4 regions of the Paenibacillus sp. FSL P4-0184 genome follow, and region 1 is predicted to be linked to each of the others. Evidence: riboswitches for the same ligand, from Rfam matches in the RefSeq annotation. Region 1 holds a riboswitch; each other region holds the start of a gene.
What was found. Region 1 has a riboswitch for cyclic di-AMP ahead of MKY52_RS08615 (C40 family peptidase). Riboswitches for the same ligand answer to the same signal wherever they lie in the genome.
Positions count from the first base shown of each region.

Region 1 (7,339 bases):
GTCCCTTCTATGTAAGCTGCTCCCTACATTATAGCTCAAGGTGAAGCGTTATCATAGGGTTTGTGACAAAAAAATGAACGATAAAGCCATCAAATCATTGAAAAATATTGAATTTAATATTATTTATCATAGACCATGCAATAAAAAGGTTTGTTTCCTGTGGGGGTTAGGCGCTCATACGTATCGGTAATCGTAAATCCACACTTTTGGTAAGTTCGGATCGCCCGCTGGTTCCAGGTCAATACCTCTAGATCAATCTCACGCCCAGGATAACGAAGCAGGGCTGCTTGCACGATTGCATCCATGAATATTTTTCCTAGACCTTGACCGCATAGATCAGGGCGCATACCAATCCCCAAGCGAACAACACCTTCCATTGGAAACAACTGCGCGAATCCACACAAAATCCCTTGCCCATTTAATATGGAGACATATTGCTCATTCCGTAGCTGAGGGTCACCGAACTCGATTCCAAGAGCCTGCATTTGCTCCCACGGCATCCAGCCGTAAATATTATAAGGGGCAGTGTAATCCCAGTTGCAAATCTCTTCCGCGTGACTGGTCTCCATAGGCGCTACATGAAAAGTAACAGAGGGATTTATCATAAGGTCAAGGACCTCCTTTCACGGGGGAACTTTAAATGTCTTATATTTCTAGCTTAAAATACTTATGGTCCTTATAAGGACATCGAAGGCGTTTATGCTTGTAACTAATTATATACAAAAAGAGGCATGGTCGACTCAGAAATTTATGAGGATTATTGTTTTACAAATTCTGAGAGGGGTAAATACTAAATAAGACAAAAAACAAGCTCTTCTCCAAGAATCAACATCTTGGAAAAGAGCCTATGTACGATTTACTTATTGAACATCATCATTATCTTCTGTCTCAGAAGCAACAGAATGATAAGCATCCGTGCTCATAATTCGTTTAGCACCGATGTAGCGTTTCACGTAGTAGCTATCACTCAGGGAGCTAATCGTTACACCGCGTGAGGAAGATGCGTGTGCAAACTTGCCTTCACCGACATAAATACCAACATGGGAGACACCCTTACCACTTGTATTGAAGAATACAAGATCTCCAGATCTTAAATCATCTTGGGAGATAGCAGTACCCATTTGATACTGGGAACCTGATTGGTGTGGTAGGTTTATACCAATTTTATCAAATACATACATTGTAAATCCGGAGCAATCAAATCCATTTGTGGAGATGCCGCCGGATACGTACTTAGTTCCGATGGTCTTGTCGATCACTTTATCCATTTTGGAATCCGCGAAAGCGCTTCCTGCTCCGATGGTGAAAATAATGGAAAAGCTAAGTACTGCTGCTGCTAGCTTCTTCTTCAAAAGTTTATACCCCTTCCGGATGCCTACGAGGTTAGCTTAAGGGTTCGGTTGAAGGTCCCCTATGACCCCTCTAAAAATGGAGGTCAATTCACCCAAAGTTGGTTCCCCCGTTTTCCTAATAGTTAGGAAACTCGGCTGATACTGTTGATTAGGAATAGCTTGTAATCAATACATGACAAAACCTTTGTAAATAACAACTTAATGATTACAAAAATGTTACTAAAATCTTACTGCAGTTATTGTAACAAACAGAGTGCCGCTTGGCAATCGTTTTTAACATAATCATGCAGAAAAATTCGTTTTTTTAAAGACAAAATGCATATGTAAGCGATAATATTAAACTAATTTTTATATTTATTGAAATTTTTATCAAATAAAAGTGTTTAAAGTCCGTTCTAGAGGTGTAAAGAATATAATAAGACAAAAGAAAACCTGGATTCGATTAAGTCAATAATCAAACCCAGGTCTATATAATGTAATTGTGAGGTTATAGTTGTGGGGAAGTATTAATCGTAGGCTATAGCTTGATATGAGGAAGTACTCATTACTCTTTTAGCACCAACGTAGCGATTGGCCCAGTAGGACTGGCTAAGTGAAGTGATGGTCACGCCATATGAAGATGATGATTGTGCGAATTTTCCGTTTCCAACATAAATGCCGACATGGGATACGCCGTTGCCCAATGTGTTAAAGAAAACTAGGTCACCTGAACGTAATTTACTTTTGGCTACAGGAGTTCCGACATTATATTGAGCTTTTGAAGTACGGGGCAAAGAAAGACCCACCTTCTTGAATACATACGTAGTAAATCCAGAACAGTCAAACCCGGCAGTGCTAGTGCCTCCGGTTTTATAGGCAACTCCAATTGTCTTTGAAATAACACTGTCCATCTTAGAATCTGCAAAGGCACTTCCTCCACCAATAGAGAACGCCATCACAAGTCCTAGCGCCGCAGCGACGCATGCTTTTCTTAAATTCTTCAAAAAAATTGTACCCCTTCCAATGCCTGTGAGGTTAGCTTAAGGATTCGGTAGAAGGTTCCCCTATGATCACTGCAAAGCGAGATCAATTCACCCAAAATATGGTTCCCCCACTTCCCGGTGCAAGGAATTCGGCGTTTTATGCACCAGATAGTGACTTATCGACATGACTACGACAAATACATGAAGTTATGTAGAAATCGTTTCAAATGATTACAAACTTGTTACCAATGGAACAGGACTTATTGTAACAAAGTCTTTACGATTTTGCAAATCCTCATAAATTGTCTATAACGCGAAAGAGTCCCAGCTCCTGATTCAGGAACCGGGACTCTTATATTATGTTCTGTAATGTTTCAAATTATTGTGGAAATGCTTTACTTTGCCATAGATGATATTGAGCTGAAATTCCCCACATTTTGAAGAGTGTTGAGGGCAGTGATGAAAGTTGACGAATAAGAAGTGCTGGTAGGCCAGGACAGAAGATACCCGTTAGTCCGCACACTAGCAAAAGGATCAGGCCTGCTGCACCAAGTATGATTGAAATTCCTATTGCCGGAATCAGCGACTTCAAGCAAATGAATAAGGAGGAGAACATCCCCGTGCCGCTGGTATAACCAAACTGCATATATAGAAGGAACAGGCGCACGATAAAGATGTATATAAGCCATGCCAATACGTATGGAACTAGATGAAGTAACAAAGAGTAGTTCAGAAAGGAGGACAAGAATAGCCCGTACATTTTTGGAGCAAGCCAGTATAACGGAAGTAGAGCCAGCACCCATTCGATTAGACTGAAGATAAACACTGGAAATCCATAAAGCTTCATACCGGGAAAAAAGAACAGGCCACGCTCTCCTTTTCGCTCCTGATGGAGTTCATGCAGTAATCCTGCCCTTATGAAGGGGGAGAGTAGCAGTCGTAAGACAACAAGCCCTAGGAACATCCATAACCAAGTACGTATCGCAGGATCTGTGTTCAAGCTGAACTGCCCTTCGACATAATAGAGTAGTCTGCCCATTCCGCTGCCTCCAGCGTCTTTATCTGGATAACGTAGTAGAATTGGAACGATAGCAGATCGGATGAAGCCGTACATAAAGTAGCCCCAGAGCAGTCGGTAGATGAAGAGCAGAATCAGAATATAAAATTGCTCCTTCATGCTTTGCCAGCCGCGGGTTATCGATGTTCTCACAATCATTCACCTCACCAGACAAGAGTTCCGAGCACGGTTTCAACTAGTTTAGTTACACTTAATGTCCAGCGGGAGAGCGTTTTGGGCTCTATTTCCGCCAGTCTGAAGTTATTAAGATGTTTGTTTTCTAACAGAATGGTATGCTCAGGATCAACCTCAGCAGAGAGAAGAAGCTTATCGCTTAACAATTGGAATGTAGTCTCTGCTCCTTCACCGCTCCAGACCCGCTCTGTAGCAGAGCCATCGGCGAATGTGAATTTAATGGGAACGTCAACGTAATGGCTCCCTTTGTTTGTAATCTTTACTATGGATTCATAGCTCTGAGCATCGCTGTTGCCATTCTTTTTAATCGTAATCGTATCTATTGAGAAATCAGGAGCACCACCACCATAAATATAATCTTCGAAATAAGGCTGCCATGATTTTTTGGTTACCTTCTCAATGACTTTTTGAAAATCAGACGTAGTGGGGTGCTGGAAACGGAATTTACGTGCGTAAGTGGACATGATGCTGTTCATTGCCTTAGTCCCTACTTGGCGTTCAATATCCTTAAGTACTAGCTTTCCGCGAATATACACATTCCGGCTATAGGATTCTGCCCCGGCATATTTCCATGTCTCTAAATTTAGCGGCTCTGATTTGGTCACCAAGCTGGACTGAAGAGGGAGATTCGTTTTGATGCCATATTCTTGCTCCATGAGTCTGTCTTCAGCATAAGAAGTGAAGCTTTCATCTAGCCAAGCCTCTTCGAATTCATTGCTGGCTACCATGCCGTAAAAGTATTGATGGCCAATTTCATGAACGACGGTTCTTTCAAGTGAGGTGTCAGGAGAAGAGTCTGTGGCTCCAAACGCTGTAATGAGTGTTGGATACTCCATTCCTCCAGCCCCATTCCCCTCCTTAGGCGGAACGATAATAGACAGAGTCGAGTAGGGATAAGGACCATACCATTTGCTGAAGTAGGTCAGAGCTGCCTTAGCGGCCTGAAGGTATCGTTCCTTTAAGTCTTTGTGTAATGGATCGAGATACACCTTAATCCGTACACCAGGCACTTCTGGCGTAGAGAAGGCTTCTTCGGCTACTGTAAAATCAGGGGATGCCGCCCACGCAAAGTCATGGACATCGTCAGCGTAGAACTGATATATTTTCTGATCTTGCTTTAGCTTGGCATTCTTCACAGGAAATCCGGTCGCAGCTACCGTGTAGTCGGAAGGAACCGCAATCGTTACATTAAAGATGCCAAAATCGCTGTAAAACTCAGAGGTGCCGTGGTACTGATGCAAATCCCAGCCTTCCTCCTTAACCCCGCGTGTGCCCATAGGCTCGTATACACTAAGTTTAGGGAACCATTGCCCAGCCATCACGAAATTGCCTGATGCGCCCATACGGGCAAATATTTTGGGGAGCTGGACCTCGTACTGGAGTTTAAGCGTGACACTTTCTCCACCATTAACCGGTTGTGGGAGATGTACCTTTAGGAGTGTCTTATCGTTGACGTTACCATCATCGGGTTGTACAAATTGCACTCTTTGCATTAGTGATGTTCCTTCTGTTGTGCGCAAATCGGTTAAAGTCATGCTTCCGAAGCCGTTCTCTGGCATGGTGTCACCTCTGAGCGTTCCTCCGGACTCCTTCATAAAGGTAGTATCTGATGAAGCAAAAGCATTTGGATACATATGAAAATATAGATCACTTACCGGTTTTACACCGGGGTGTGTCCAGGTTACCGTCTCAGAAGCGATTAAGGTTTCTGTATCAGGAACAAGCTGAACATCGATGTGATACTCGACAACTCGTTGACTTAATGCCTCTTCTGCTGGAACGGGGGCGCTTTCAGGCAGTGTCTGTTGTGGTGCAGCTGCAGGAGCTATGCCGCTTGAGGACTTGGCCTCTTTTGAAACAAAGCTAGTAACAGAAGATGTGGAGTTATCCCCCGAATAGACCCATATGCCTCCTAATAGCACGAGGGTGGCCAGGGTCGCAAAGATGATGATGTACCTTAATGACAGTGACTTCATAGTGTGATTCCTCCCGTGACAAGCATCTACGGGATGTATATGTTTGCAATCGCCGCATTATTAGCTAAAATTAAATTATTCGTAAGAGGAAGGGTGTGCACTCGTGGACAACATACAACCGGAGGGCAAGAAACAGATTGCCTTAAATATTGTGAATGCCAAAAGTAAACATAAAGGCTTTGGAGCGGGCTCTATAGAGCTCAATAACGTATCGCCTGTCATTATTGATGGCGGTGAAGCAGTCATTGATATTGGTGCCATGCATGCCAAGAGTAAGGTTGAAAAGGGGATTAAATTCTCCATGAACCGTGAAGATGTACCTAACGGTAGACAGGTTTGGGTAGTATGGGTAGCAGTGGACCGTACACAGGATAGTCAATTCTATGGCGGAATAACGGCCTGTGAAATGTGGATCGATACGGAAGCACGTCGCGGTTGGAAAATTCTCGCCGAGCATGTCAATAAGTTGGATGCTGCTCTAAAACGCAAAATCGATGTGGGAGGGCTTGGCGCAGTTGAAAAAGCTGCCCTCAAATCCCTCTTGATCTCTCATAATGAGGCATGGTGGACTGCGTCCTCCGATGAGCTTAAAGCTGCACTGAACGAGTAGGAACGAATCACCCGGTAAAGGTTACCTGATACAGAAAAAAGGCTTCGACATCCTGATATAGGAGAGTCGAGGCCTTTTTGAATTGAACATAATGAATTAGTTTACGATTTGCCTGCCGTACTAAGTTTGCGTTTGAGTTGACTTACTCTGGCTTGACTGATCCCAAGAATTTCAGCAAGCTCTTTCTGATTGGCATATGGATGTTCTTCTATGGCCCGCTCCAGGCGTTGGCACATATCCTCTGTCTTCGTCTTCCGGATCGTGCTGCTGTGTTCTGACACTTCGCCTGCAAAATCTTGGCGCGCCTCAGGCACTTGAGACATGCGTTCAGGGTCGGCAATTTCTTTTAGACAGCTACTGCAAATAAATTGCTCTTTATAGTAGGTGACATGGTCGTGGCTTCTGCAAAACGTACATTCTGTCGAGGTGTACTTCCTGAGTATGATGGTGTTATCGTTTAATATAAAAAATTCGATAGGATCACCAATGTCGATATTACGAGTCATACGGATTTCTGCGGGAACCACAATTCTCCCAAGACTGTCTAAACTCCGGATCATGCCTGTATCCTTCATCCCATGTCCCTCATTTACATCTTTATATTTTGGTTGCTACTAACTATTATAGCAGTAATTGTGAGTTAAGAGAATGGGGTGAATATAATTAATGAAGCGGTTACATCCTTTGTGGGAGAAGTGAAAATCGAGTTTGGCCATCCTATGGATTCTACAATAAATAAGTAATAAAAAAGAAAAACCTCTTCAATTAATGAAGAGGTTAATTCAACCACCAGCGTTTAATATTGTTCCACAGGGAACGACTTTCTTCAGCAGGATCTACTTTGCTTTGTACATCATCGACAGCGGGAGCTTTGCCATGTTGATCACAGTATTCGGTGGGCTCAGTTCCACTAATGAAAGTCTCCAGTTCTTTTTCGGGACAGGCTGCTGTAGCTAGCTTACCGGATTGCGGATTGATGTATACACTGACTACGCCATCTGGAATGGGAAAAATCTTAGGCGGGATATTTTCCAACGCTTTTTCAGTAAACTCCGCGAAAATTGGAGCTGCCCGTCGGCCATCGGTAGTTGTGATGTCGCGCCCCTTGTCATATCCAACCCAAACTGCAGTGGACAGCTCGGGGGTGAAGCCTACCATCCAGCCGTCTGTATCCGTAGTTCCAGTCT
Region 1 covers NZ_JBBORN010000001.1:2,008,243-2,015,581, reverse strand. Annotated here, with positions in the region: gene MKY52_RS08625 (GNAT family N-acetyltransferase) at 120-605, opposite strand; gene MKY52_RS08620 (C40 family peptidase) at 861-1,352, opposite strand; cyclic di-AMP (ydaO/yuaA leader) riboswitch at 1,358-1,499, opposite strand; gene MKY52_RS08615 (C40 family peptidase) at 1,859-2,287, opposite strand; cyclic di-AMP (ydaO/yuaA leader) riboswitch at 2,341-2,479, opposite strand; gene MKY52_RS08610 (hypothetical protein) at 2,694-3,524, opposite strand; gene MKY52_RS08605 (M1 family metallopeptidase) at 3,536-5,542, opposite strand; gene MKY52_RS08600 (YwhD family protein) at 5,646-6,152, shown strand; gene MKY52_RS08595 (AbrB/MazE/SpoVT family DNA-binding domain-containing protein) at 6,254-6,727, opposite strand; gene MKY52_RS08590 (transglycosylase domain-containing protein) at 6,930-7,339, opposite strand, start outside.

Region 2 (7,339 bases), 1.1 Mb from region 1:
CAGCTTACAATCACTATTAAGGAATAGGAAGGTTGTTTGTTAAATTATGACCCAATCTCCAATCACATACACAAATCCAATACTTCCAGGCTTTTATCCAGATCCTAGTATTACACGGGCTGGAGACGACTTCTATTTGGTTTGCAGCTCCTTTGAATATTTCCCTGGGGTACCTATCTTTCACAGCCAGGACTTAATTCATTGGACACAAATTGGTCATGTGCTCAATCGTGAAAGTCAGCTAGATACACGTAAGAGCAAAAGCTCTGGAGGTATATTTGCACCAACTATTCGTTATTATGACGGAACCTTCTATATGATAACGACCGAAATACACGGGAAGGGGAATTTCTATGTTACGGCTACGGACCCAGCGGGTCCGTGGTCAGATCCAATCATTATTCCTTACGGAGGCATTGACCCTTCTCTAATGTTTGATGAGGACGGAAAGGTATATGTAACTACCCAGCAGGGGGCAGAGTATGACTCCCACGCCATTCAATATGAGATTGATATTGCTACGGGCGCAGCTTTAACAGAACCAGTTGTCATCTGGACTGGTGATGGTGGACCTTGGACGGAAGGACCACATTTGTACAAAATTAACGGAATGTACTATATCATGTCTGCTTCAGGCGGTACGGCGAAGGAACATCGTGAGATCATTGGTCGAAGTTCCTCGCCGTATGGGCCATTTGAGCGATTGCCTCATCCGATATTAACGCACAGAGGTACCGACAGTCCTATTCAGTATTTAGGACATGCCGATTTGATTGAAGATCGAAACGGTGATTGGTGGGCCGTATTCCTTGGAGTACGACTAGTAGGTTCTAAATATACAGTGCTAGGAAGAGAGACGTTCCTTGCCCCTGTAACGTGGAATGAAGACGGATGGCCGATGATTGATAATAACGAAGATATCGTAGGACTGGATATGAAGGTTCCGCGTGTACCGGGTCAATCACCAAAGCCTGCGCTAAGCGGAAGGTATGACTTTGATGACCATGAATTGCCGTTGGGATTAGTCTTTCTGCGGAATCCGGCAGAGGAAAGCTGGTCACTAAACCAACGTCCGGGTTTTCTAGCTCTTCGAGGGCAATCGAAAGACCTTAATGAAGTGGGTCAGGTGGCCTTTATAGGAAGAAGACAGCAGCATACTTCAGCAGAATGGAGTACATTACTGGATTTTAACCCTACCGTGGACGGTGAAGAGGCAGGGCTTTGTGCCAGATTGGACGAGGATGCACATTATGAGATTGGCTTGGTGCAAAAAGATGGCCACAGAGTCATTGCAGCACAATTAACTATTGATGGAATAACCCGTGTAGAAGCAGAAGTACCAACTACAGCTGAGCGAATTTATCTGAAAATACAGGCGGAGCTTACCGAATACACCTTATTGTTCTCCTTGGATGGGCAGGAATGGAATAAGCTATCTACAGCGGCAGCATACCCATTATCCCCACAGGCCGTAAAAGGAAATGGATTTACAGGTGTTCTTATCGGTTTATACGCGACAGGTCATGGTAAAGTAGCTGAGGTACCTGCCCACTTTGATTGGTTCGATTATCGGTCATAATGAATAGCGTTTGTTAGGAGGGAAATTGTTGAGACAAGCTAGTGATTTTACAGAGCCTGCACTAAAGACAGTGTTCGCAGAGGATTTCAAGATTGGCGCAGCCGTCAACCCATTAACTATCCAATCACAGAAGCATTTGCTTGCTTATCATTTCAACAGTATTACCGCTGAGAACGAGATGAAATTTGAAAGTCTGCATCCACTTGAGGACACTTATAACTTTAGGGCAGCAGACCAGCTGGTTGCCTTCGCCAGGGAACATCATATGGCGATGCGCGGACATACCTTGATTTGGCACAACCAGACAACGGACTGGCTGTTTGAGGATAAGGGCGGAGGACCTGTAAGCAAAGAGATTCTGCTTGCACGAGTTAAATCACATATTCAGACCGTTGTAGGACGTTATAAGGAAGAAATTTATGCTTGGGATGTTGTAAACGAGGTAATCGCTGATGAGGGAGAAGAACTTCTTCGCCAGTCGAAGTGGCTCGACATTGTGGGCCCAGACTTTATCGCCAAAGCGTTTGAATTCGCGCATGAAGCCGATCCAAAGGCTTTGTTGTTCTACAATGACTATAACGAATCCCATCCATTAAAGCGTGACAAAATCTATAAACTGGTGAAGTCGCTATTGGAACAAGGCGTGCCGATCCATGGCGTCGGATTGCAGGCACACTGGAATTTATACGATTCTAGTCTGGATGATATTCGTACAGCGATCGAAAAATATGCATCCTTAGGACTTCAGCTCCAACTGACAGAGCTGGATGTATCCATGTTCCGTTTCGATGATAGACGAATGGACTTAAAGGCAGTACCTGCTGATCTGCTCGAGCTTCAAGCAGATCGATATGAAGCGATGTTCGCACTGCTGAGAGAATACCGGGACGTGATTAGTTCGGTCACGTTCTGGGGAGCAGCGGATGACTATACCTGGCTGGATGATTTCCCTGTTCGTGGGCGGAAGAACTGGCCGTTCCTATTCGATGAAGGGCATAAGCCTAAGCCAGCTTTCCATCGAATTATCACCTCTGCCACGAAATCATAGAGTGGACAAGCTGCTCAAATAATGAACTGTGAACCCGTCCTTATATCGATTAAGGGCGGGTTATTTATACGTTGATAGATTAGTAGAGTAGATCTCAAAGGGCGGATTAAAGTGAGCGTGACAATTAGAACGATTCTGGAAGATTTAATAGGAGCTATGGAACAGATAGATGGGACTGTGGATACTCTTAAGCCGGGGAATCCAGAAATGGTGATTACAGGGATGGTTACGGCATTTTGCGCTACGCAATATGTTGTGGAACGAACGATTGCTATGAACGCCAATTTGTTGATCACACATGAAGGTGTGTTTTACAGTCATCATGAGACGAGCAAGTGGTTAAAGGATGACCCTGTGTCTCGCGCGAAACGGAGTTTGATTGAGCGTTCTGAACTGGCTATTTTTCGTTATCATGATTATTGGCATCGGCATCAACCGGATGGGATCATGGTGGGCTTGCTACGAGAGCTTGAATGGTCAGCCTATGTGGTTGAGCAGCAATCCACTGCTACAATCCTATCGATTCCAGCTATGACGGTAAGTGAAGCGGCTCTGTATATAAAAAGAAAGCTAGGCATCTCCTATGTACGTGCTGCCGGAGACCTATCCCAGATATGCAGACATGTGGGGATATTAGTAGGTTACAGAGGAGGTGGGACGATGGCTATTCCTCTTTTTAATCAGCACAATCTTGATTTAATTATTGCTGGCGAGGGCCCCGAATGGGAAACTCCAGAATATGTGAGGGATGCTGTCCACCAAGGCAGATTAAAAGCGCTGATTATGTTAGGTCATGCGGAAAGTGAAGCTCCAGGAATGAAATATTTAGCTGAAGTTCTGGCACAGAAATACCCAATGATTCCTACTTATTTTATTGCTGAACAACCGGTCTATCAGCTGGTTTAATTTCGTATAAACCGAAATGAAGAATAAATTTGCATATTATGGAGAAAATGATTGGAAACTAGGTCACTGAGAAAGGAGTGTTTCAATGGAAATTCCTTTGGAGGCTGATGAAGTGTTAAGTCGTATCAAAAAGCTTCAAACCGATGGAAGCTCGATCAGCAAAAAACAAGTGAAGCAAAGCGATCCTGATCTTATGAGAAGTGCGCTGTTCTTTTTTCCGAGCTGGGAGCATGCATTGAAAAACGCCGATCTGTTGTAGCCATATGATTGTATAACGAAGCCGAGTGGTTCAGGGATTGATCTCTGATGGCCGCTCGGCTTTTTTTAGATATATTGAGTAAACAAGAGCAAAAGAAAGAGAAAACGAAGTGTATGCTTAATATGAAATGAAAAGCATGGCTTTCAACATTATTTTGCCCACGGCTCAACTTTACAAGAAACCTTACACGGAGTATGATTCATCACATAACTGACAATTACATAAGAAGTCCGCTTAATTTCCGTTAAGGAAAGCGGGGGAACCAACAACTGGGAACCAGTGTAACAATCGGTACTAGTTATGGGGTGAATCCTGTTCCAGGTGCATAAATGCATCCATGCAGGTAGGGCAACTCTCACTGCCCGAATCCGACAGCTAACCTCGTAAGCGTATGGAGAGAGGATGAATGGCGTATTTGATGATGAATAGCCACAGAGAATCCCTCTGTGGTTTTTTGCTGCGTTAAAAAGCAGATATAGTTGTAGAACCTATCTATGAAAGAGGTGTTAACTTTGCCTATTGCTAAACTGAATGGAACTTCGCTCTATTACGAAATCAATGGAACAGGGACTCCGGTTGTGTTTATCCATGGACATGGATTAACACATAGTATGTTCAAGCCACAATTGGAGTATTTTTCTGATAAATATAAAGTGATTCTGTGTGATTTACGGGGGAATGGCAAATCAGGTGAACTACTGCAGGCCCCAAATGAGATTATTGAAACCCAATGTCTAGATATAATTATGCTATTGAATGATTTGGGTATTCGTGAGGCTGTTTTTGTCGGGAGTGCCTATGGGGGGCTCGTCGTTCAACATATTGCGAAACAATATCCAGAGCGAGTAAAAGCGATTGTTGTCGCGGATAGCTTTTGTAGAAGTCAGGCGTCAACGATAATCGGTAAAATCCAGCTTATGGCTGCTTATTGTAGTTGGTTAATGTATTACGCTCCAAGTGAGCTTGTACTGCCTTCGATTCGTATGATGTACCGGGAACGCTGGAATCTGGCTTATAACGAGATTAGAAGAGGACTTCTCGATAAACGTCCACGGGAATTGTATCGGCAAAGGCTGGCTACGAGCCATGTGGATTACACTAGATGCTTAAAGTCTTTTAAGCGTCCCGCCTTATGTATTGTAGGTGACTTTAGTGAATTTGGAGTTAATTGTATGAAGGATATGGTGTCTCAGCTGCCACATGCTCAGTTAGTGATCATCCCTAACGCATTAGATCCTAGTAATCTGTGTCAGCCGGAGAAATTTAATGCTATACTTCAGCGGTTTTTGGAGAAACAGCAGGAAACTCAGCAGATTAGTTGATCTTAGTGGTAAGTGAGAAATGAGGGGCGTCCCATAGCCGGGGAGTATGTACTGGCTACGGGGCGTTCTTCTGTATGTCTGTATTTTGTACAATGCTGTCTACTGATGTAAGATTAAAGATATTCGAGATTAACTATCTAAAGGAGCTGAGTCATGATGTCTCAAGCCGAAACCATAAAATTGACCTCATTATCTTCAAAAGGGGGCTGCGGCTGCAAAATCGGTCCCGCCGATCTCATGCAGGTTATTCGCAGTCTACCACCAACCGTTCCTAATCCGGATCTACTTGTAGGTCTGGATACCAGTGATGACGCTGGGGTATATCGATTAAGTGATGATCTAGCGTTAGTGCAAACTGTTGATTTTTTCACGCCGATCGTGGACGACCCTTATTCCTTTGGGCAAATTGCAGCAGCTAATGCGTTAAGTGATATTTATGCTATGGGCGGCAAGCCGCTTACAGTGCTTAATATTGTGGCCTTCCCTATTTCTGTTTTGGACAAAAGCATTCTCGGTGACATTTTGCGCGGTGCAGCAGATAAAGTGCAGGAAGCAGGAGCAACGCTTGTGGGCGGACATTCCATCGACGATAAAGAGCCTAAATTTGGATTGGCCGTTACGGGCCTTGTGCATCCGGACAAAGTAAGAACGAATGCAGGTGCGCAGGTAGGAGACAAGCTGATTTTGACTAAACCTATCGGTGTGGGCATCTTAACGACTTCTATTAAAAAGGATCAGCTATCCCCAGAAGAAACTACACGCCTTACGACAGTAATGTCTACATTGAATAAAAAAGCGGCTGAAATCATGGAGCCCTATGATGTACATGCTTGTACAGATGTTACCGGATTCGGGTTGCTTGGACATGCCTCGGAAATGGCAAAAGGGAGTAATCACGGACTGATTATTCGTCAAGGCGATGTACCGATGCTGCCAAGAGTAAGAGAGCTCGCGGAGCAGGGCTTTGTTCCAGGCGGTACTAAAAATAACTTTGCCCATTTGGAGGGCAGTATTCTTTATCCGGAAGAGATGGACCAATTAAGCCGTTATATTCTGTGTGATGCTGTGACTTCCGGTGGACTGCTGATTTCTGTTGCTCCTGAACAAAGTGAGGATTTGCTAAAAGAGTTAGTAGATGCAGGTGTGGAAGCGGCATTGATCGGAGAGGTAACGGAAGAACATCCGGGTCAGATTGTAGTTATAGCTGCGCAATAACGCTGTAGTTCAGCTTAGAGGCGACCTAAGAAGTTAGCCACCAGAGGAGAGAGCGCATTGTTTCAGGATATTACACTGGAAGAACTAAGAGTGTTAAAGAATAAGAAGCAGATCACCGTTATCGACGTTCGATCTCCTTCTGAATATAAAGATTCGACATTGCCAGAGAGCTTGAATATTCCTTTTTTTGACGATGAGGAACGAGCTGAAGTAGGTACATTGTATAAACAGACAAGTGTGCAGGCTGCGAAAGAACGCGGTTTGGAGATTGCTGCGGCGAAGCTACCTTCCTTTGTCAAAGAATTTGCTGCGATTCAAGGGGACAAGGCTGTATTCTGCTGGAGGGGAGGTATGCGCAGCCGTACAACTGCGACCGTACTTTCTTTAATGGATATTCACGCTTACCGATTGATTGGCGGCTATAAAGCTTACCGTAAATGGATACTCGATGAACTGGAGTCCTATGAATTCAAGGCGAAGCCTTATGTCATTCATGGAAATACGGGTACAGGTAAAACAAATCTGCTGCACCGCCTGAAGGCACAGAGCTATCCTGTTTTGGATTTGGAAGGAATGGCAGGTCACCGCGGTTCTATCTTTGGCGAGATCGGACTTCATGCAAACAATCAAAAAACGTTCGATAGTCTCCTTATGGAGGAATTAATTAAGCTTGGGGATGCTCCTTATGTACTGTTTGAAGCGGAGAGCAAAAAGATTGGGAAGGTCGTAATGCCCCCATTCATGGCCGAGCAGAAAGAGATTGGAACACAGATTTGGATTGAGATGCCACTACAAGCCAGAGTGCAGCAAATCCTTGAGGATTATCGACCAGAAGAATATAAAGAACAGTGCATTTCAGCATTTCGAAGTATCAAATCGCGAATTCATATCCCCATTGCGGCGGAAATCGAGCGTTGCTTGCAAGCTGATATGTTCGGAGAGGCTGTTGCGCTGCTGTTAGAATACTACTATGATCCTAAATACGATTATACGTCTACTCAGTATGAAGG
Region 2 covers NZ_JBBORN010000001.1:3,094,590-3,101,928, forward strand. Annotated here, with positions in the region: gene MKY52_RS13580 (glycoside hydrolase family 43 protein) at 47-1,579, shown strand; gene MKY52_RS13585 (endo-1,4-beta-xylanase) at 1,608-2,627, shown strand; gene MKY52_RS13590 (Nif3-like dinuclear metal center hexameric protein) at 2,739-3,533, shown strand; gene MKY52_RS13595 (hypothetical protein) at 3,619-3,792, shown strand; cyclic di-AMP (ydaO/yuaA leader) riboswitch at 4,014-4,198, shown strand; gene MKY52_RS13600 (alpha/beta fold hydrolase) at 4,305-5,114, shown strand; gene selD (selenide, water dikinase SelD) at 5,271-6,329, shown strand; gene mnmH (tRNA 2-selenouridine(34) synthase MnmH) at 6,387-7,339, shown strand, end outside.
Region 2: another riboswitch for cyclic di-AMP. It lies ahead of MKY52_RS13600 (alpha/beta fold hydrolase); the one in region 1 lies ahead of MKY52_RS08615 (C40 family peptidase).

Region 3 (7,339 bases), 490 kb from region 1:
GAGTATCTTATTCTCTACTCACCGGATGGAGCATGTTGAAGAGCTTTGCCGTAATATTACGATTTTGGATCGTTCCAATACTGTCGTGCAGGGCGATATTCGTACGATTAAGAGTGGGTATCCTCGTGAACAAGTATTGTTGCGTACGGATAACGAAGTGACCGGTCTAGAATCAATTGCAGGTGTAACAGCAGTACAGCGACAGGAGCGAGGTTATCTGTTGTCAATCAGTGAGATCGGCGCAGCACAACGTATCCTACAGCAGGCGATGGCGCAGGGTGAAGTGGAGCATTTTGAAATTAAGGAACCAACATTAAATCAAATCTTTATCAGAGCGGTGGGTGAATCTCATGAATAAGATGGGGACAATTATTGGCTTTACCTTTAAAAATAAAGTAAGAACGAAATCATTCATGATTACTACATTAATTCTAGTGTTGCTGCTCAGCATTGGGATGAATCTTCCGTACATCATCGATCAGTTTAAGGGAGATTCTGCAACAAGCGCAGAGACTCAAATTGCTGTGATCGCGGAAGAGGGAAATCAGGCTGCAGAGTTGTTGAAGGCATATACTTCACCTGAAGGAATGCCGCAGGCAAAAGTTGTGCAATATACTTCTGCCGACGATGCGGAGCTAAAGAAAGCTTTAGATGAAGGGACCGTAGAGGGGTACGTTTCTTTTGCAGAACCTACTGGCGAAGGACTTCCACCCGTTACTTATCATAGTGAAAATGGTGAATTGAAGGGCGATGTGCAAATCTATCTCCAAAATGCCCTTCAGCAGGCCAACACCCAGTTCATCGTTGGCGACAAGCTGACGCAGGAGCAGATTGCTGCTATGTCAACACCGGTACAGATAGCTACTCAGCAGCTCAATCCTGATGGGACTGCGGGAGATAAGGATGCGTCGCAGGAATCCGCTCCACCTATTAATTACGTCATTGTATACGCCATGCTTATGCTGTTCTTCATGTCTATCATGATGACCGGTAATATGATTGCAGCTGAGATTACTTCAGAGAAGAGCTCACGGATCATGGAGATTCTGATTACAAGTGCCTCACCTTTAGCGCAAATGTTCGGTAAAGTTATCGGTGTCTTCTTAGTAGGATTATTACAAATTGGCGTCATTATCGCAGCGGTAGTTGTCAATCTTAAGCTTCCGCATAATGCAACGATTTTGAAAGATTTAGACCTGGATTTAGGCCAGCTTAATATTAACTTGTTGCTTTATGGAATTGTTCTTTATGTACTAGGTTATTTCCTCTATGCCTTGATGTATGCAGCTGTAGGTTCGATTGTCAGCCGTACAGAGGATCTTGGCCAAGCGGTTATGCCGATTATGATGTTAGGCTTCGTAGCCTTCTATGTTCCACTGTTCAGTATCTCTAATGCGGATACTCTGCTGGTTAAGGTAGCGAGTTATGTGCCTTTCACCTCTCCATTGACCATGCTGCTCCGAATTGGTGTTGGTGAAGTAGCGATCTGGCAAGTTATTGTATCATTAGCCATCCTGCTTGTTACCACGTTCATCTTTGGCTGGTTGGCTGCCAAGATCTATCGCACAGGCGTATTGATGTACGGCAAACGTCCAAGTATTAAAGAGATCAGAAAAGCGATGAAGGCTTACAAGATCTAAGTGGCTTCATATAAACTTTTAAGGAGTGGTAATCATGACTAAAAGTGAACAATACAATATGATGCTTTTAATGAGTTCGGTCTCTCTGGCTACGGTTAGTAGAATGCTCTCGACCAATGGGTCCACTTTAATGGATTTCACTCAGGGTGTATTGACTGGGATTGCCATGGTGGGGATGATTGCGGGATTGTGGATGTACGGTAAGGCGCGTAAGAGCAAAGCGTAATAGTAGGGAAAGGAAGCCGCGGCAGATGCCGTGGCTTTTTCTTTTTTGTGTATATATCGTAAAAGTTATTTGGAAGATAGTTGCGGACTCCAGGGCTCCTGAGTCCAATATATCCTCCGTACACTCAAATGTCGTTTCCTTTTGAGGGATTAGACAACGGATAGATTACCACTATGCAGCAAATCCACTTGAGCAGTCAGTTGCTCCCGCACACGCCTAAGCTGCGCTTTTAGTACAGGAACACTCTTTTGCAGAATGATGCTTATTTGAGGTAAAGATAGCTTTAGGCCATACCACATCACTTTTACGAGTTGTTCCTCCCAAGGCAATGCCTTGGCAGACAGGAGAGACCGGCGTGCGTAATAATCGGCGCATTGTCGGATACAAGAGCGGTAAGCTTCGATAGAGAATAGCTGGCTGTCGAAGCTTTTTTGACGGAATATTTTATGAAGCTCTTTAAAGGTACGGATAGTAACCTTCTCAGCTTCTGCTGATTGTTGTAACAACATGTAACTGAGCATATAGATATCATTCGTACACTTTTGAACACACTCTGCAAATATAGTTCTACGGGGGGATTCGGCAGGTAAGGGGTCAGGCATGATAAACACGATCCTTTCAGAATTGTTTATGGGATGAACCTATAATATAGAAAAGTAAGAAATGGATTTGTTGATAAGCTCGGCGGTATCAGGTTCTGGATAACTATGTTTTTGAAGCGCAACACTGGATGGTTTATAATATAGCCGCCCTCCTTTGGAATCTCTCCCACCAGCGACAGCTCTATACAGACGACCTTGCTCAATGTGCCCTGCCAAGGATTTACCCTGCAGCTTGGCTTTTAAATCCTGTAAAGCACCTTGCACTAGCTCAAACTGAGTCTGATCCCACTCTGAACCATGGGTACGTACTTTATCTATCGCTTCCTCTAGCCGGCAATGGTATATCATTCTGAGAAAAGAACTCCATTTAATAAGATCGAAGGTTTTGGTATTGGCAGAGATAAGACATGCTCCCCAGCTGCTACCTCCTTTACAGGTAAGTTTCAGGATGCCATAACGGCTGCCTTGATCAGCCTCCATTCCATAATGAATAGGCTCAGGTGAATCAAAGACGAATACTTCTATGCGAGATAGTCTTCGCTGGTCCATGACAGTTTTCTCCTCCTTAGGTTTCCAAAAGCTTAAGATCTACATGGTGAATGTCATTAGCCTTCTCTATACAGGCGAGCATTTCAGCTTCATTCTCACAGACTGCGGCATGCTCTAGCCATAGTCTGAATTTCTGTTTGCGTATAACGGATAAATGTAAGGGAAAGGTGTTGCGGGATCTCATTACGTACCAACCGGCTGCAACATCTTTCCACGGTTCCTTAAAAGCGGTGAGCCACGGAAAACGTTGGTGTGCTGACCAATCCTGCAGCTGTTGCTTTTCTCGGATACTTTTATATATTTCGTATATAATTGTTCGGTCCATACAGTATTCACAGGTAGATGGGCTGCTGAAATGGCGAAGTGATTCAATCTGCTTCTGACCAAAAGCATAGCCGACAATAGTTCTGTGATGATCCTCTTCGAACCACAACGCTCCAAAGCAAACATAATTTAGACTTATCGGCTCAAGTAGCCCTTGCTGAGTTCCCCAATAATAGTGTTTCATTCCTTTCACCCCGTCCAGCATGCTATCACCTTATAGAATCAGGTAACGCAAAAACCGCAGCAAGAGGAGGACCTCTGCTGCGGTTTTGGAATACAGGTATACACACACCTGTGCCAAAGCGTGGCGGATCAAGGGTCTCTCTCTTTACGCTTACGAGGTTAGCTGTCGGATTCGGACGGTGAGAGTCGCCCTACCTATGTGAGACTTGAACAGTCTCCTTCGGATTCACCCCAAGTAGGCCATGTGGCCTGATGGTTCCCCCGTTCCCTGCAAATACAGGAACTCAGCGTTGAATGTATTTTGTGAAATAGATTCAACCCGAATCATACTCTTTTCAAGGTGTTTCTGTAAAAACAGAAAGTGTTCTTTTGAGCGCGATTTAAACCAAATCCTGCCTACTACGACGGAAAAGGGAACCAAATAGGTATTTATTGCGAGTTATCGGGCTTCTTCCTCGCTTAATCTCGACTTCTTGTTTTCTTACCTATAAAGGCGATTTTTTGAGATTTCTACATTTGTGGTGAATAAAATCACATGGTATGCCCGTTTTTCGCTAATGGATTAAAACTCGAGTAAACAAGAGATATAGAGAGATTGGATATCAAGTAAGCGCTATCCAATACGAAAATAGTTTTTAATTTGCATTATTTTGGCATCAATCAGGTTTTACAATTCTTCCTGCATAAGGGTATGATTACTCCTGTTTCAACAACAATCGAATATTTGATCCGCTTAATTTCCGATAAGGAAAGCGGGGGAACCAACAATCGGCAGACGATGTGAGAGTCGGAAGCCGGTTATGGGGTGAATCCTGTAGAAGGTGCGAGTGAGCTCGCATCTATACAGGTAGGGCGACTCTCACCGCCCGAATCCGACAGCTAACCTCGTAAGCGTATGGAGAGAGGATGAGTGCAATGTGACCGCTAGCGAGCCACAGAGGAGAATCCTTTGTGGCTTTTTGCTGTGCTTTTTTAAGCAAAGCATTTATGGAAAACCTCACGAAGAGGTCGTTATATTCATCATTAGCGGTAGCTTTTCTTTCAAGATCATGGTGATCAAGCTCTGATCTTACAAGTAAAGCATTTGAGGAGAATAAGAGATGACAGATCAGAATGAATATGTACTGGTATGTGCGCCAACGAAGGCAGGCGAACATTTTATTAAGCTTCTAAAATTCAGAGGCATTAAGATGGCCGGATTGACCAACAACTTGCCTGAGAAGGCCCTACTCGAAGAGATGGGGATTGAACAAGTCGTTCTAGTTGATACCCGCCATCAGAATACTTGGTTTCGCCCGCCGTTCCCGGTAGGACGGGTATATCTGTTCGAGAGCAGCTTTACGTTATGCTGCCGCTACATTCAGATGTGCCGCACCTGGACGACACAGCCGATTTTTGTAATCACAAGCTCAATAAATCCTAGATTGGTCTATAAAAGACTTGGTGCAAGTTATGTAATCTATTCTCATAGTGGTGATGCTGATTTTCTAATCGATAAATCACCTCATCAAGGATAAAAGAAGGAGTGCGGGAGATATGATGGATCTGTATATGGTAGCTTCGTTAGCTGTAATTTACGGGTTGTTTTATGGATTTATGCGCTGGTGCGCAGGTGTAGTTGAGGATACAGGGAGGGATAAGTTGTGATTCTAGTAATCGCTGTTACCCTACTGTTGTTTGTATATCTGGTTTACGCATTGATTCATCCGGAGAAATTTTAAGGAGGGGCATTCATGGGCATTTTGCAAATAGTTGCTGTAATCGTAATTCTTATCTTGCTGGTTAAGCCGATGGGCACGTATTTATATTATGTATTTTCTAATGAACCGAACCGTACGGATCGATGGTTTGGAGGCATGGAAAAAGGAATTTATAAGCTGATCGGCCTGAAAAAACGGGACGGAATGTCTTGGAAGAAGTATGCGCTCAGCTTTGTGTTAACAAATATCGTATTGGTTACTTTCAGTTACATTGTTCTTAGATTGCAGCGGGGATTGCCGTTAAACCCGAATGGAATTACGGATATGGAACAGACGCTTTCATTCAATACAGTGATCAGCTTTATGACCAATACGAACCTGCAGCATTATAGCGGGGAGACGGGGCTTTCGTATTTTTCACAAATGGCTGTCATCACGATGATGATGTTCACATCTGCAGCGAGCGGATTTTCTGTTGCGGTTGCCTTTGTCAGAGGAATCACGGGACGGAAATCAGTCGGGAACTTCTTCGAGGATTTCGTCAAAGCGCATATTCGTGTGTTCATTCCGCTAGCTTTGTTAGTTTCATTGGTGCTGGTAGGACTGCATGTGCCACAAACGCTCAAGCCATCACTTGAAGTCACTACACTAGAGGGCCAAACACAACAAATTGCTATCGGTCCAGTAGCTTCTTTGGAATCGATCAAACATCTGGGCACGAATGGTGGCGGCTTCTTCGGGGCCAATTCATCCCATCCTTTTGAGAACCCTAATCCACTTACGAACGTTCTGGAGATTCTCTCTATGTGGATGCTGCCAGCTTCGCTCCCTTATATGTACGGATTGTTTGCCAAGAACAAACGTCAGGGCTGGGTAATTTTTACCGCAATGATGACCTTGTTTGTTCTGCTATTAAGCCTAAACTTCTATGCTGAATCAAAAGGTAATCCGGCGATCAATGCACTAGGAATCGAATCTTCACAAGGTAGCATGGAAGGTAAAGAGGTGCGCTTCGGCATACCGCAGTCTTCCTTGTTTACTTCAGTAACAACCGCAGCTACGACAGGTAGTGTTAACAATATGCATGATACGCTGACGCCGCTGGGAGGTATTACGCCTCTTGCATTGATGATGCTCAACAATGTCTTCGGTGGTAAAGGTGTCGGACTGATCAATATGCTGATGTATGCGATTCTGGGTGTCTTCCTGTGCGGTCTGATGGTCGGCAGGACACCGGAGTTCCTCGGACGGAAGATAGAGGCCAAGGAGATGAAGCTGATTGCCATTGCGATCCTTGTGCATCCGTTCATTATCCTTGTGCCAACTGCAGCTGCGTTCCTGACCGATTTGGGGCAAGGGGCGATTACGAACACTGGATTCCATGGACTCAGTCAAGTGTTATATGAATATGTCTCTTCTGCCGCGAACAATGGCTCAGGATTTGAAGGGCTTGCAGACAACACAACCTTCTGGAATGTCACAACCGGGATTGTCATGCTGCTAGGTCGTTATGTTTCTATTATCGCAATGCTGGCGGTAGCAGGTTCTCTGCTTCAGAAGAAGCCGGTTCCTGAGACGATTGGCACATTCCGCACAGACAATGGACTGTTTACGGGAATTCTGATTGGTACAGTAGTGATTATCGGTGCGTTGACGTTCCTGCCGGTCATTGTACTCGGCCCCATTGCAGAATATCTAACCTTACGGTAGGAAGAGGGAGAATAAGATGAGTACTGTAAAAAGAAAAAAGCTGCTGACGGGACCCATACTCCTAAGCGCTGTAAAGGATAGCTTTATAAAGCTTAACCCAGTAACGCTAATCAAAAATCCAGTCATGTTCGTGGTAGAGGTCGGTACGATCATTGTACTCCTCATGGTGCTGGCTCCTGGATATTTTAATGCAGAGCAATCGATAGGATTCAATATTACAGTGTTGTTCATTCTGCTATTTACAGTGCTGTTTGCGAACTTCGCTGAAGCACTGGCGGAAGGCCGCGGTAAAGCCCAAGCTGATTCGCTTAAGAAAACGAAACAAGATATCACTGCCAACAAACTGGTTGGAGGGTCGGTGAAAACAGTATCCTCCTCCGAACTGCGTAAAGGGGATATCGTCAT
Region 3 covers NZ_JBBORN010000001.1:1,522,082-1,529,420, reverse strand. Annotated here, with positions in the region: gene MKY52_RS06515 (ABC transporter ATP-binding protein) at 1-358, shown strand, start outside; gene MKY52_RS06510 (ABC transporter permease) at 351-1,640, shown strand; gene MKY52_RS06505 (hypothetical protein) at 1,675-1,866, shown strand; gene MKY52_RS06500 (hypothetical protein) at 2,016-2,468, opposite strand; gene MKY52_RS06495 (hypothetical protein) at 2,508-3,017, opposite strand; gene MKY52_RS06490 (hypothetical protein) at 3,034-3,525, opposite strand; cyclic di-AMP (ydaO/yuaA leader) riboswitch at 3,659-3,824, opposite strand; cyclic di-AMP (ydaO/yuaA leader) riboswitch at 4,245-4,434, shown strand; gene MKY52_RS06485 (hypothetical protein) at 4,625-5,041, shown strand; gene kdpF (K(+)-transporting ATPase subunit F) at 5,168-5,245, shown strand; gene kdpA (potassium-transporting ATPase subunit KdpA) at 5,258-6,934, shown strand; gene kdpB (potassium-transporting ATPase subunit KdpB) at 6,951-7,339, shown strand, end outside.
Region 3: another riboswitch for cyclic di-AMP. It lies ahead of MKY52_RS06490 (hypothetical protein); the one in region 1 lies ahead of MKY52_RS08615 (C40 family peptidase).

Region 4 (7,339 bases), 1.2 Mb from region 1:
CAGCGAGCCATGCAACGATGGGCAGCAGCCAAGCATATCTCATGTTGTAAGGAGATTGAGTAGCGTCAGTAGTGGACCAGTTCTGCAAGGTAAATGATAATACGATGAACATAAGAGTCTGCACCCCTAGCAGCACGAATGCCCAGACGTATCCAGCGCGGATACTATCCAAAACATATTTTCCATAGCCAGGCTCTTTAGCACGAGGCCATGGGTTCATCCCCTCTTCTTTTTTCCATAGGCCGTCCCCTCCAACTAAAGAAAAATAGAGCAGGGAGGACATTAGGAGGCTATATAAGGCATAAATGATGAACATAATGATGGAAGTTATCTGAGCCTCGAGTCCTTCGCTTGAGGATTCAGGGAGCATATTATAGGTGCTGATCATCATGATTACAAAATAAGCTGAGCTTAGGAATATTCCACGCTTAAAGGAGGTATGTTCTCTTCTAAGTATGCTGTAGATGAGTGCCAGAATTCCTAAAGCTAAAGTAGGCAAACCGTAGCCGAATAAAGTAAACTTTTCCGCGAGAGAGGTCTGGTCCTTTACATAGGAGGTATGCCAGGATGGAGCGGTGAATCCTGCTTTAAAGCTGGATACCTGTTCGCCAGTGAAATCGAAATAATAGTGTAGTAAGGATTCGCCGATCTGAACGGAACGATCTGTATACACGAGCCCGTAATTTCCCGTATTCGATTCAATTTGCAGCTTGGCGGGATTTACATCCCATTCCTGAAGCCAGGGACGGGCAAGATTTTCTTTTTGTGCAAGTGATAAGGTAGTACCCTTGTCCTCTTCTTTTGCACTGGTGGATACATTGTTTGGTAATCCGGTACCTGATCCTTCTGCACTTTGTTTGAAGGCGACAACTGCGCCAGTGTACATATTGAGGTCAACGGAGATCAGTGGCTCTTGTTCCTCTGAAGGACTAAGTGTTACACGAAAGATGTCAAAAGGATATCGTTGATCCAATTTCTTTTTTGTATAGTCCTCCAAAAGCTTCTCGCGGGACATATAACCATAAAAGGAAGAGTCCGTATCGTACAGTACATTCCACTGATCGGTTGGTGCTTTGGTGTAGTTCAGCTTTTGTTCTGCGAATGATATGGCTTTGTCGCTGGCTTCCGCCTTACTGATGACAGTAGTATCTTCCCCGGCAGGGCTATTTAGCACCGAGGGAGCAATCTGAAACATAATAAATAGAATAAGACCGATAATGCCCGAGATGATGAGCCTCTTGGAGAGGGCACGTTGCTGTAAGGGCTGGCCAACGGGATTCATGTAACGCCTCCTTGTAAACTGACAATGTTATGTTCCATTATAGTATTAGTGCCATGATAGTTACAAAAATCATCGTATATTCTTTTTATGGGTAATAGAGATATTATAGAATAGGTAACTGAATATATACCATGAATTTAAGGTGATTATTTCTTCATTTTTCATGAAAATCGATGCAATTGCAGGGAAAACACGGAAAAGTGATGAGAAAAGGCACTCCTAGTGGTACATCCTCTCCAAACCGCATTTTTCATATGAATCACCATTAATAGTGTCTTTGTGATTTATCGAAATAACATATATAATTTGTATGCAATTGTATATAGCCGAATTTCAGGTGAAAACGGGGGAACCATAAGAAGTAATGAAAAGATGATTATACGCCATAGGCGTTGTCTTTATTCATCAGGGGTGAATTTCGTTCTAGGAACGAATAGGGCAGCCTGCACAGTCCGAATCCGTCAGCTAACCTCGTAGGCTAATTTACTGCAGGAACCAAGGGTAGCATTGGTTTTCCAGTGCTTTTTTTGTTGGAATTCTTTAAATTTTGATAAGAGGGTGAGCGTAGTGGCTTCACAGTTTCGCAGGGTTTCTGAATCAAAGTTCCTGAAGCTCTCTCCGCCTCAGATTATGGTGCTTGGTTTTGCATCGATCATTCTGATTGGAGCCTTGCTGCTAATGCTTCCCATTTCGAGTACCAGCGGGAATGATGTTAGTTTTATTGATGCGTTGTTTACTGCAACATCGGCCACCTGTGTGACAGGACTTGTGGTGCTGGACACCGGGACGACATTCACCATTTTTGGGAAAACCGTAATTATGGTGCTTATCCAGGTGGGCGGCTTAGGGTTTATGACAATGGCGACCTTATTTGCCATGATGATGAAACGCAAAATTTCCTTGCGGGACAGACTGATCCTTCAGGAAGCAATGAACCAAGGCTCTATGGAGGGGATTGTTCGACTGATCCGGAGAGTACTTATTTATTCCTTGGTCATCGAAGGCTGTGCAGCGGTGCTTCTGTCCATACGCTGGGCGTTTGATATGCCACTTGGAAAGGCCATTTATTTTGGAATATTTCATGCGGTGTCTATGTTTAATAATGCTGGATTTGATATTTTCGGGGATTTCCGGAGTTTAACCGATTATGTATATGACCCGCTAGTGAACATCGTGGTGATGTTTCTGATTGTCTCTGGCGGTATTGGTTTTATTGTCATGTCGGATCTGGTGGAGTTTCGTGTCAAACGTAAATTATCTTTGCATAGCAAAGTTGTACTCTCCACCACTGCAGGGCTTATTCTTATCGGCGCTTTGGTTATTTTTATATTTGAATTTACGAATCAGCGCACACTGGGGAATTTAAATTTCGGCGGCAAAATATTATCGGCATTCTTTCAGTCCGTATCGCCCCGAACCGCTGGCGCCAACACGGTGGATATTGCCGGATTGCGGCAAGCCTCACAGTTCTTTATGGTTATTCTTATGTTTATTGGTGCATCTCCTGGATCAACAGGTGGCGGGGTCAAGACTACAACCTTTACGATTATGATTGGTGCAGTAATCGCGATGCTGCGCGGACGTGAAGATGTTGTACTGTTCCGTTATCGATTGGCGCAAGAGCGTATCTATAAAGCGTTGACGCTAACATTACTCGCTTTGCTATTGGTCCTCACGGTGTCGATGTTACTGTCCACAACAGAGGATAGTAATTTCTTAGCGATATTATTTGAGACGACCTCAGCTTTTGCCACAGTGGGACTAACCATGGGGCTGACACCTGAACTGTCTGTCTTCGGCAAGATTCTGATCTGTCTGACCATGTTTGCAGGTCGGCTAGGTCCATTAACATTAGTGTATGCGCTTGGACCTAAACAGGGTAAACCATTGTATAAGCACCCAGAAGGTAAAATAATTATTGGATAGGAGTTAATCCGAAATGAAAGCACAGCAATTTGTAGTAATCGGTTTAGGCCGCTTTGGCTCAAGCCTTGCACTTGAGCTGATGGAAATGGGCTACGAGGTGCTCGGCATTGATCACCATGAGGAGCGTGTGGAGGAAATGAGCGATCATCTGACGCATGCGGTAGTGGCTGATGCTACAGATGAAGGAATTATGCGCTCGCTCGGCGTACGGAACTTTGACTGTGGGATTGTAGCGATTGGCGACAATATGGAACGAAGTATTCTGGCGGCGATTTTGTTAAAAGAGATTGGAGTCAAGCAAGTGGTAGCCAAGGCGATCTCGATCCTTCATGGTCGTGCGTTGTCCAGGCTGGGCGTGGACCGGGTTATTTTTCCGGAGCGGGATATGGGCATTCGTGTGGCACATCAGCTCGTGACACCCAATTTGCTGGATTATATTGAACTGTCCAAGGATTATAAAATTGTCGAGCTAACCGTTCCGTCTTGCATGAACGGGAAAAGCTTGTCAGATTTAAATACAAGAGCGAAATATGGCTGCAGTATTGTTGCCCTGAACCGGGAAAGTGGAATTATAGTGGCTCCAACGGCACATGATCATTTGAGTGAGGGCGACGTTATGGTACTCATTGGTTCTAATGAAAGTATTGATCGATTTGAGGATGAAGTTGTAAACCAAGATTAAATAGATAAGCCCTCCGTCCTTTACATGGGACGGGGGGCTTTTTTTAATTAAGGTTGCACTCAGAGGTATGTACTATTTCTCTCGTTCCGTCAGAAACATCTCTTCTGTGACCTGCACGAGGCTGCGGGCCGCTGTGCTCAGGCTCCCATCGTCACGGTAAATCAGACAGGTAGTTCGCTGAGTCTGCTCCAGCTCTTTAATATGCAGAGAGACCAGCCCACCGCCGTTTAACAGCTGCGGACGCAGATAAGACTTGGGCAGTAACGCTGCCACATTGACTGTCGGCAGCAGCCGCACGATGGCTTCGAAGGAGTCAATCTCCATCCGAACGTCTGGATCAATTCCACAGCGCTGGAACAGATCATCTGTTAGACGTCGGTACCAGGTGCCTTTGGAGAACAGGATCATAGGCAGTCGGGACAGATCATCCATGGTTAGCTTGGTAGATTGATTCAGAGGATGATGCTCAGAAACAACCAGTCGAAGCTGATCCTCAAACAGAGAAATACAGCGCAGTCCAGGTTCTTGAATAGAGGAAGCGATCAGACCTATATCTGACTTTCCTTCACTGACAGAGGAGACAATTTCATGTGTTCGGCCTGTGATTAGCTTCAGCTCCGCAGTTGGGTATTTCTCCATATATGCGTTAACTAGTGGAGGCAGAGTGGTCTGCAGTGAGGTAAGTGACGCCCCTAAGGTGACGAGCTTAGGCTCGCCTTCTTTGTATTTTGACAAAGCCTCCAGAAATTTAGAGCGCTGCTGCCGTTGTTCAAGTGCGTAGGAATAAGTAAGACGCCCAACCTCGGTTAACTCCAGACGCTTGCCATAACGATTAAATAGCGCGACACCCAGCCGTTCTTCCAGCTTGGAGATTTTACGAGATAGGGCAGGTTGGGACAGATTGAGCTGGCGGGAGGCCCGATTCAAGCTGGAGTGCTCCACAACCGCTGCAAAAACATCTAAATCGTCAAACATATTTATGTTCCTCTCGTAGTGCAATCTATAAACAGTAGTGACGAAATTCATAGCCATGAAGACAATACTTCTTGCTCCATAAGGAAATAAAAGATTTGTCGGAAAATGTTGTTTCTCTAAATGAGAATTATTATCATATAAAATCTATTCTTATGCGTTTATTGTATAACGTTTAATAATTAGATTGCAATTCCCTTATAAGGGAAAAAGGAGTAACATGAAAAGTGACACAAGATATTCACATTTTGTGAAAAAGAAAACAAAGTCCGGGAAACCAAGGATAGCGGTAAATATAGACGTTTTGTCATGACATATTCTACGTTATCCTGTGTCAAATGTAGTTCCGGCGGTGAATACACAATAATGAAAACGCTGTTTTAATCGGAAAGGGGTTACTTTGTATGAAAGGATTTTATTCCAGAAAGATTCATTCCTTGCTAGGCGTTATCCCGCTTGGAGCTTTCTTCATTGAGCACATGATGACGAATTTTGCGGCTGTAGAGGGTGGCGCTTCCGGTTTCACTGACAGCGTGATATGGCTGAATAGCCTGCCGCTTGTCTTCTTCCTGGAATTGTTCGGTATATGGCTACCTCTGCTGTACCATGGCGTATATGGACTGTATATTGCCTATCAATCCAAGCCGAACTTGAACCGTTTCAACATTGAAAGAAACTGGCGTTATACGCTGCAACGCATTACAGGAATTATTACCTTTATCTTTATAGTCTGGCATTTGTTCCAAACCCGGGTTCAGGTGGCAGTTGGTAGTGTAGAGCATGAAGAGCTGGGCGGTCTGATGCATGATATCGTGACTCAACCACTGATGTTGACACTGTACATTATCGGTATCGTTGCAGCATGCTTTCACTTCTCAAACGGTCTATGGTCTTTCTTGATCAGCTGGGGAATCACGGTAGGACCTCGTTCACAGCGGGTATCCTCTTACCTTTGTCTCGGTATATTTGTTCTTGTAACGTTTATGTTCCTCATTTCGCTAGTCACTTTCCGTGATGCTGAATTTCAAACCGCAGCTTCCATAGCTCAGTCCATAAAGACTTTCATCTAAGTAATTATCCTCTCAGGACTAGATTCCAGAATCCTTTCTGATATTTTCAATAAAGGGAGTGAACTATCATGGCAACAGCAAATATCATTATCGTGGGTGGCGGTCTGGCCGGCCTGATGGCTACCATCAAGGCGGCGGAGTCCGGTGCGCATGTTCAATTATTCTCATTAGTGCCTGTAAAAAGGTCACACTCCGTTTGTGCGCAAGGCGGCATCAACGGCGCGGTAAATACGAAAGGGGAGGGGGACTCCCCTTGGGAGCACTTCGACGATACCGTTTACGGCGGTGACTTCCTGGCGAATCAGCCACCGGTCAAGGCGATGTGTGAAGCAGCACCGGGTATCATCCACCTTATGGACCGGATGGGCGTAATGTTCAACCGCACACCTGAGGGATTACTCGACTTCCGTCGTTTCGGCGGAACGAAGCGTCACCGCACTGCATTTGCTGGCGCAACGACAGGCCAACAGCTTTTGTATGCGCTGGATGAGCAAGTGCGCCGCTGGGAGTCCGAAGGTCTTGTAACGAAACGTGAGAACTGGGAGTTCCTCTCGGCCATCGTCGACGACGAAGGTGTATGCCGCGGCATAAGTGCCCAGAATCTCAAGACGATGGAAATTGAGACTTTTCCTGCAGACGCTGTTATTTTGGCTAGCGGCGGGCCTGGTATTATTTTTGGTAAAACAACGAACTCCGTAATTAATACGGGTACAGCAGCAAGTGCGGTGTACCAACAGGGCGTACATTATGCCAATGGAGAATTTATCCAGATTCACCCAACGGCTATTCCAGGAGATGACAAGCTCCGCTTAATGTCGGAATCAGCACGTGGCGAAGGCGGCCGTATCTGGACTTATAAAGACGGGAAACCGTGGTATTTCCTCGAAGAAAAATATCCGTCCTACGGTAACTTGGTGCCGCGCGATATTGCTACACGTGAAATTTTTAATGTGTGTGTGGATCAAGGGCTGGGCATTAACGGTGAGAATATGGTGTATTTGGACCTCTCTCACAAGGACCCGAAAGAGCTGGACGTGAAGCTTGGCGGGATTATTGAAATTTACGAAAAATTCATGGGGGATGACCCTCGTAAAATACCAATGAAAATCTTCCCGGCTGTGCACTATTCCATGGGCGGTATGTGGGTTGATTACAACCAAATGACAAACATTCCTGGTCTGTTTGCGGCAGGCGAATGTGAATATCAATATCATGGAGCGAATCGTCTAGGCGCTAACTCTCTGGTATCTGCCATTTACGGTGGTATGGTTGCTGGACCAAAGGCTGTTGAATACATTAAAGGTCTGAAGAAATCGTCACAAGATATCTCTTCTTCTGTATATGATAGCTTCCACAAAAAGCAGACGGACAAATATGAGTCTCTGCTAGCGATGTCAGGTACAGAGA
Region 4 covers NZ_JBBORN010000001.1:3,202,347-3,209,685, forward strand. Annotated here, with positions in the region: gene MKY52_RS14025 (CPBP family intramembrane glutamic endopeptidase) at 1-1,282, opposite strand, end outside; cyclic di-AMP (ydaO/yuaA leader) riboswitch at 1,597-1,778, shown strand; gene MKY52_RS14030 (TrkH family potassium uptake protein) at 1,913-3,208, shown strand; gene MKY52_RS14035 (potassium channel family protein) at 3,222-3,890, shown strand; gene MKY52_RS14040 (LysR family transcriptional regulator) at 3,963-4,865, opposite strand; gene MKY52_RS14045 (succinate dehydrogenase cytochrome b558 subunit) at 5,267-5,932, shown strand; gene sdhA (succinate dehydrogenase flavoprotein subunit) at 6,001-7,339, shown strand, end outside.
Region 4: another riboswitch for cyclic di-AMP. It lies ahead of MKY52_RS14030 (TrkH family potassium uptake protein); the one in region 1 lies ahead of MKY52_RS08615 (C40 family peptidase).